DNA from 2 places in the Paenibacillus sophorae genome. Region 1 is predicted to be linked to the other one. Evidence: predicted binding sites of a transcription regulator. Region 1 holds the regulator's gene; the other holds the start of a gene.
What was found. Region 1 encodes Rex, which represses fermentation and respiration genes when NADH is low (regulators of the CRP and FNR family bind a similar motif). Its sites were predicted from a motif close to TTGTGAAATATTTCACAA; they were not measured.

Region 2: the regulator Rex is predicted to act here: its motif matches at 2,794-2,811, upstream of KP014_RS18100 (DUF6803 family protein).

Annotation. Positions count from the first base shown of each region.
Region 1 is NZ_CP076607.1:4,571,228-4,575,428, forward strand. Features, by position in the region: gene KP014_RS22110 (amidohydrolase) at 1-1,229, opposite strand, end outside; gene KP014_RS22115 (redox-sensing transcriptional repressor Rex) at 1,219-1,869, opposite strand; gene dinG (ATP-dependent DNA helicase DinG) at 2,192-4,201, opposite strand, start outside.
Region 2 is NZ_CP076607.1:3,839,250-3,843,450, reverse strand. Features, by position in the region: gene KP014_RS18120 (DMT family transporter) at 1-414, shown strand, start outside; gene KP014_RS18115 (Crp/Fnr family transcriptional regulator) at 476-1,174, shown strand; gene KP014_RS18110 (DMT family transporter) at 1,189-1,701, shown strand; gene KP014_RS18105 (NUDIX hydrolase) at 1,703-2,104, shown strand; gene KP014_RS18100 (DUF6803 family protein) at 2,186-2,671, opposite strand; gene KP014_RS18095 (gamma carbonic anhydrase family protein) at 2,906-3,499, shown strand; gene KP014_RS18090 (hypothetical protein) at 3,536-4,087, shown strand; gene cls (cardiolipin synthase) at 4,156-4,201, opposite strand, start outside.

The DNA of each region.
Region 1 (4,201 bases):
CATTCCCCGTGCTTAATGATCTGCTTGCCATCGACCCATACATGCTCTACGTCCTTCGCGCTAGCCGAGTATACCGTATGAGATATCAGGTCCGTATGCGGCAGCAGATGGGGCTGGTCGATATCGATGGCGATAAAATCGGCTTTCATTCCCGGGGCGAGCCTGCCCACTTGATTAAGGAATACAGACTTTGCGCCATACTCCGTAGCTATACGGAGGGCCTCGCCTGCGGGAACCGCCGTCGGATCACCGGACACTCCTTTATGAATCAGTGCGGCCAGGCGCATTTCCTCGAACATATCCAGGTTGTTGTTGCTTGCCGCGCCATCCGTTCCGAGCGATACCGTAACACCGGCCTTCAGCAGTTCGGGAACGCGCGCCACGCCGCTTGCCAGCTTCAGATTGCTGCCCGGATTATGCGAGACGCCAACCTGATTACGCGCAAGAATTTCGATTTCCTCATCGTTCAGATGGACGGCGTGCGCCACAAGCGACGGCCGGGTGAACATCCCGAGCTTCTCCAGATGGGCAACGGGCCGAAGGCCATAATCCGCTTCATTTTGTTCCACTTCCCGCCGTGTTTCCGACATATGCGTATGAATAGGCAGGTCAAGGTCATGCGCCGCCTGAACGAATTTCTCGATATAATCCGGAGGACAAGTATACGGCGAATGAGGCGATATCATGGCGGTAATCCGCCCGCTCGCCGCGTTATGCCATTTTTTTGCAAAAGCAACCGCTTCCGCAAGCTTCTGATTCTGCACCTCAGCCGGGCACAGCCCGATGACGCCGCGCATCAGGACTGCGCGTATTCCGGATGCTTCCGCTACCTCAGCCACCCGGTCCATATGATCATACATATCGAGAAACGTCGTTGTTCCGCCCTTTAGCATTTCCAGCACCGAGAGTGCGGTTCCCCAGTAGACATCGTCTCCGGTGAATTTCCCTTCCATTGGCCACATTTTTTCCTGAAGCCATACTTGAAGGGCCAGATCGTCTCCATAACCGCGCAGCAGCGACATCGCCGCGTGCCCATGCGTATTGACAAGCCCCGGTAGGAACAGCAGGCGGTTGCCTTCAAAGACAGGCACGTCTTCTTCAAGAACGGGCGGTTCTTCCCCTATGTACGTAATCAAATCGTTATCAATTACCATATATCCTTCAAGAACAGGCTTATCCGCGCCAGGCACGGCAAATTTTCCGTTTCGGATCATCCATTTAGTACCCATGCTCTTCTTCGTCCTTTCCTTCATGCAGATAGTAAGCCAAACTTTGCAGGTCGGTCGTAAAGTCCGCCGCATGCACGCGAATCTCGGGCGGTGTCTTCAGAATAACCGGAGCGAAATTCAGAATGGCTTCAATGCCTGCTCCAATGAGAATATCCGCTACTTTTTGCGCCTCCTGCTCGGGCACAGTAATAATGCCTATGCGAATGCCCTGCTCACGTACGGTGCTTGCAAGCTCTTCCATAGGCTGAACGGTCAACGTATTGATCTTGGTCCCGATCTTCGGCGGGTAGGAATCAAAGACGGCCGTAATTTTCATTGTGTCTTTTAGATAAATATTGTAATTGGACAGCGCCTGACCCAGATTCCCGGCTCCTACCAGAACAACATTAATCTGCTGGTCCAGCTTCAGGATGTGACGGATTTTTTCGATCAGGTAAGGTACGTCATAACCAATGCCCTTCCTGCCAAAGTCGCCAAAATAGGCCAAATCCTTGCGGATTTGCGCAGGATTTAAATCCAGTCGCTGTCCGAGTTCTTGAGAAGAAACAGTGGCGATTTCGCGTTTTTGCAGGTCGTTCAAAAAACGCAGATACACAGGCAATCTGCGCACGACGGCTTCAGATATTTTGTCCGATTTCATGAGTTCTCCTCCTACATTTTAATAGGACCCTCCCAAACCCTCCCTAAAAGGGAGGGCCCCAAGGGCTGCCGCCCTCTGGACACCCGCTAACGGCAAATTGGCGTTAGCGAAAGTTGGGCTTGGACCTTGATCAGGCGGATGAAGGATCGCTTTTCGTCCCTGACGGGACACGCTTGACAATTGGCGGAATCTACTTACAGTATAACCCGCATAAAGATTAAAATCGGCAGATCGGCCTATGTTGTACAATGGCCGATCGAATACCTTAAAAGCAAAGACAATGATTGGCCTATGTTGTACAATGGCCAATCGAGCATCCCGCTTAGGATACGCCGTCTTGCTTCAGCCATTCGGCGATGCGGGGGACCATTTGTTCCGTCGCCATATGCTCCATTTTAGGTCCCGGTAAGGAATACAGGAAATACTTTCCGTAATAAGATTCGATTACTCTGGTATCATAAACAATAACAATGCCACGATCCTGTGCGGTCCGTACAAGGCGGCCGAAGCCCTGCTTGAAACGGATGACGGCCTGAGGCACGGACAGTTTCATGAAGGGGTTCTTCTTCTGTGCCTGCAGCAGTTCGGCCTTCGCTTCCGCGAGCGGATGATTAGGCGGCTGAAAAGGCAGTCTGACGATTGCCAGACATGTTAGTGCGTCGCCGGGAATATCGACTCCTTCCCAGAAGCTGCTCGTTCCCAGCAGGACAGAAGAGGAATTCTCCTGGAACCGGCGGAGCAGCTTGCTTCGGCTGCCTCCTTCAACGCCTTGTCCCAGCACCGCTATATCCTCGGAGGCGAGTGCCTCCTTCAGAGGGTCGTATACCTGCCGGAGCATCTTATACGACGTGAACAGCACAAGCATGCGCCCGCGAGTCGTCACTGCGGCTTCAGCCAGGGAATGAACGAGCGTATCGACAAACCGGGCGTCGCCGACGGTTCCCTTCACACTTGGAAAATCCCGCGGAATGACCAGCAGCGCCTGATCCCGGTACCTAAAGGGAGAAGGAAGCAGTACGGTCGATAGCTTTCCTTCCTCCTGGGCTTCGTTTAAACCCAGATTGTCGATCATATACTGGAACGATTTATCGACGGACAAGGTTGCCGACGTCAGGACGGCGCTTTTTTTCTTATCAAAGAAAAGCTCCTTGAGCTGCGCGCTGACATCGACGGGCACGGCATACAGCTGCAGTGATTTGCTGCGGTAATTTCCATTTGCCTCCAGCCAATATACAACATTTTCGTCATTCATGCCCATAAAAAAACGTACCTGCTCGCGGATATCAGCCAAATCCTTGAATAGCCCGCCAACATCGGTTACAAGGCTGTCGGCCGAGGACTGGCCTTCCTGGTCACGCATTTCGGAAAGCATTTTATCGCCTTTGCGGATAATATCACTTAAAGACAAGTTTAGTGTACTTTCCAGTGAAACAAGCTCTTCCCAGCCTTTGGGCTTCTTGGCGGGTAGAAGACGATGCACCAATTGTCCCGCTTCTCCCGCCGCTGAGTCGGACCGTTCGGGTATCAGTGCATACAGCCTATCGCTGAGCAGATCCCACGCCTCTTTTACGGTAAGGAGGTCGGGGTACAGCCGGTCGATGATCCCGCTCCACTCGGTGGCCTGCTCACTGCCCGAGCTTTGGAGGATCTGCCGGAGAGCAGGCAGTTGGCCGGTGCGGCTGTCTTTGTACAAGCGGTTCAGCGTATGCGAGACGGTAAAATGCTTCATATGCATGCCCAGGTGCTTGCCGGCCACTTCCTCCAATTGATGCGCCTCGTCAATCACAAGGTACTCATAGGCAGGAAGCAGCTGATGGCCCGCTTTCATGTCGGCAAACAGCTTCGAGTGGTTCGTAATGACCACGTCGGCGTTGCCCGCCTCATGCTTGGCGCGATGGTAATAGCATTTGCGGAACCATGGGCAAGACCGTCCCAGGCAGGAGTCCGTGTCGCTCGCCACCGTTTCCCAGAAATCGCCGCCCCGGCCGCTTAAATTCAGCTCTTCGTCGTCGCCCGATTCGGTCTGCGTGAGCCACACAATCATTTGCGCCGATGTTAGAGTATCCTCTCTCGGGGATGCGTAATCCTTTTTATTTATTTTATGTTCAAACTTGCGCAGACACAAATAGTGTCCCCTACCCTTGAAGACAGCAGCCTTGAACGGAAAAGGAACGGCTGCGGTCAAGAGTGGAACATCGCGCTCACGGAGCTGATCTTGAAGATTGATCGTATGAGTGCTGACCATTACCTTTTGCCCCGTGCGGACGCTCTGGTAAATAGCTGGAAGCAAATAGCCTAGCGACTTGCCGGTTCCTGTTCCAGCCTCGATCAG
Region 2 (4,201 bases), 730 kb from region 1:
TTATTTGCGTTGTTGGGCGGGGCGTGTATTACGCTGCAGGGAGTGGCTAATTCCCGGATCAGTCAAGATATTGGAACTTGGCAAGCCGCCACAGTTACCCAGTTAACCGGGTTTATTATGGCCTTGCTTATCCTCCTGTTTGTCCGGGACGGAAGACGGCAGGGGCTGAAGCAAGTCAAACCATTATATCTTATTGGCGGCGCGTTTGCGGCTGTCATTATTTTCAGCGAAGTAACGGCAATTCGTAAAGTCGGGGTTACCTTTACGATATCCGCGGTGCTGATTGCCCAGTTGTGCCTGACCTTTTTAATTGATTCGAACGGTTGGTTTGGCGTGGTGAAGCAAAAGATGAAGCTGCCGCAGTTCTTCGGCCTCGGAATGATGATCGCCGGTGTAATCATACTTAAATTTTGATAATATGTTTACGCCGCAATTTAAGGGCAACAAGGTCACGGGCTGGAGGTGAATGCGGATTATGAAAGAAATACAGGATCAGAAGCAGCTGCACTCTTTTTTACAAACTTATCAGTTGGAAACGATATTTAATGAAGCTTTGATGCCGTATTTGTCGCTGTACCGCTTTGATCAGGGTGAACTGATCTGCTCCCAGGGAGAGCCTTCACAGGTTCTGTACGTGCTTGTAAAGGGCAAGATTAAAGTATATACCACCTCCGAGGAGGGCAAAATCCTGATTATTTCGTTCAAGACGCCGACTGAGGTGATCGGGGACATTGAGTATATCCAGCATATCCCGATTATCAATACGGTCGAGGCGGTATCGCAGGTCAATATGATTGGCGTTCCTTATCGCATGCTTGAAAAATACGCCGCAGACTACCCGCCGCTGCTGAACTTTTTACTGCACGTCATCACCCGGAAGTTTTACGTGAAGTCCAACTTTTTGAGCTTTAATATGATGCACCCGGTGGAGGTACGATTGGCCAGTTATCTGCTGTCGGTTTCCTATGACGATTCCGATTCCGAGATTCCGGGGCAGCTTAACAGCTTCCGTCTAACCGATGTGGCAAATTTTATTGGAACCAGCTATCGGCATCTGAACCGGATCATTCAAAAATTATGCACGGAAGGCCTAATTGAACGCAGCAAAGGGCTCATCCTTGTTAAAGATAAGGAAGGCTTAAGCGCGCTGGCTAATCACAATATTTATGAATAGGAGGCATCCTGCTTATGATTCAAGGGTTGTTACTCGCGCTCGTTGCGGGTTCACTTGTCAGCATGCAAAATGTTTTTAACAGTAAAGTCAATGAACATACAGGTTCCTGGGCCACAACGGCGTTGGTGCTGGGAATGGGCTTTGCGGCTTCGCTGACTTTTGGCCTGATCTTTGAAGGGGGCCGGCTGTTTAGCCTGGAGAACATGAAGCCCTGGTACTGGATCAGCGGTGTAATCGGGGTGGGTGTAGTTATCTGTCTGACGCTGGGGATCAGGCTGCTTGGTCCTACGTATGCCATCTCCATCGTTCTGATCTCACAGCTTGGCTGCGCTCTATTATGGGACTCAGTGGGCTGGATGGGCCTGAACAAAGTTCCTTTTACATTCCAACAATTGCTCGGGGTGCTGGTTATTATCGGCGGCATTCTGGTATTCAAATTAGGCGGCGGGCGTGTGCATCAGGCGGCTTCGGGAGAAACAAACGAGACTTCGCCATGCAACATAAAGAATGAAGCGAGAGGCGCATAGGATGACAACCGCAATCGATAAAATTGCCTGGATATCCATGAATCAGGGCCAATTGTTATGCGCCCGTTCCCAAGGAAAAGATACTTATTATTTACCTGGTGGAAAAAGAGAGCCCGGCGAGAGTGATACAGATACGCTGCTGCGGGAAATAGAAGAGGAATTATCCGTTCGGATCAAGCCCGAAACGGTCATCTACTTCGGGACGTTCAAAGCGGAAGCTCACGCGAAGACTGGCGGGATTCAGGTGAAAATGACTTGTTACACCGCAGAGTTCGAAGGAGTACTGAGTCCGGCATCGGAAATCGAGGAACTGGCCTGGTTAACCTATAATGACCGGGACCGTGTATCAGCGGTTACACAGATTATTTTTGATGAGCTGCATGAGATGGGGCGGCTTGCCTGATCCTTCTTTACTAACAGGAGTAAAAACAGGAGTAAAAACAAGACTTCGGAGTTCGGCTCCGAAGTCTTGTTTTATTCCTGATTAATGATTCATACCGGCCATTCCCCCAATGATTTCCGGATTGACCATCCCGAATATCATTGCGATGTGGGCCACAATGAGAAATCCGCTGACGAGGATAAAGTGAAGCTTCAATTTTCCTTCTGCGGAACGGTTGCGGGCGATGATGCCAAGATCAAGAAGAGCGAGGGGTAATAAGAAGAACACACCGCTCAAGTAAAATCCTACAGCAACAACGTCCACCCAGGTATGCCATTCGCCATTTACGGTTAGAGGGATAAACGCGGTGGGGAACAAGTAGATAAAGATTCCTGTAAAATACAGTCCGGCCAGGATGCTGCAAATGCGGTTAAAGCTTCTGAGTCCGCCCTGCGTGTTTTTGCCAAAGAGGATAAAGAATTCGGTTACAGTAATCGTTTCGGCAAAAATCACGGGAATGGCCATGAATATAATCAAATTCCATGGCTGATTGTCCGCAAGCAAGGACATGTAATGCGTCATGCTCATTTTTTGATACTCCCCCAGTAGATAGATTTAACTTACCTGGCCCATTGTATAAAAAATGTATGTGGAATTTATGAAGAACTTAGGATGGATTGATCGGACTGATTCGAATTCGTTTCTTTATTAAGAGATATTTTTCACATATTTGGGTACCTGTTTTTGTCAGAATATATTGTATCGGCTAATGTGATCTGCAATGCGGCCAATAGGGATTAATCAGAATCGGAGGGATCGAAATTGAGTTTCTCACAGCATTCCAAAGTCAATATAGACCCGTCGGCTATTATTATGGAAGGCGTTATTATTAATGGCGACGTATCCATCGGAGCAGAAACCGTTGTTTTATCCGGAGCCGTAATAAGCTCTGAGGGATCGCCTCTGCAAATAGGCGGGAGATGCATAATCATGGAGAATGCGGTGCTAAGAGCGACCAAAAGACATCCGCTGACAATTGAAGATCATGTTCTCGTCGGGCCACACTCTCATGTGAGCGGAGCGATCATTGGAGAAGGCAGCTTCATTGCCACGGGAGCAACTATTTTTGGGGGCTCTGAGCTTGGAGAAGGGTGCATGATCGGCGTTAACGCTGTCGTGCATATCGGAACCTGCTGCCCTGAATCTTTCTTTGTGCCGATTGGCTATACGGCCGTGGGAAATCCCGCAGAAGTATTTTCTCCTTTGGAGATTGAGCGGGTCCATGACAAAATTTTTCAGATGGGCTTCACCAATTATTTATTTAATTTTGATTCCCACAATATGACAAATGGAGAAGCGACAAAGCTGCTGTGCGATAAATATGTTCAGCATTACATAAGGAATACCCGTAGATAAGCTGCAGGGGGCTTCTATTAAGGGAGGTGAATCTTAATGCCAAAACGCAATATAAAATTATATATGCTTATAGGCATCCCTATTTTATTAGTCTTAGTAATGGTATATCTGATACATCTGCAGATTACGAATGCGCATAGGTCATGGGGAAGTGTTCAGATTTCGGATAATGGCAATATTCTCCTGTATAACGGAAGAACATACAAGAATGATTCAGAGCATCTGAGGACCGAAACCCATGGCAGAAAATTAGGAGCAAAAGGTGAAACCAGAACTTCATTTTACGAAATACCGGGTATGGAAAGCGCCAAGTGGCTGGCAGTTCAAGACGATGAGCTGGCTTTTGCTTTTATATATAAAGAAGTGAATGTTACCGAAATCAGCCTGGAAGAATTTAGTCCAACCGCCGTAGAGTTTAATGAGAACGGGAAGAAGATTCGTGATCCTGAAACAGTATCAAAAGTAATAACAATGATTGAGACAAACGCTGCTTTCAATACGCTGGACGATTACCGGCTGATCGAATCAAATATTACTTCTATTGAACTGTACTCCGATAAGTATCCAAGCTTAATATATTTACCATGAACATTTGGCCCCTTGTAAAAATCCTTGTCCGACGTGGACCCCGGGTGATTACGACCGATAAGTCTCTTCTAGAATAACGGCGACAGCAGCCGGGCGAAAATAATCTGCATTTTT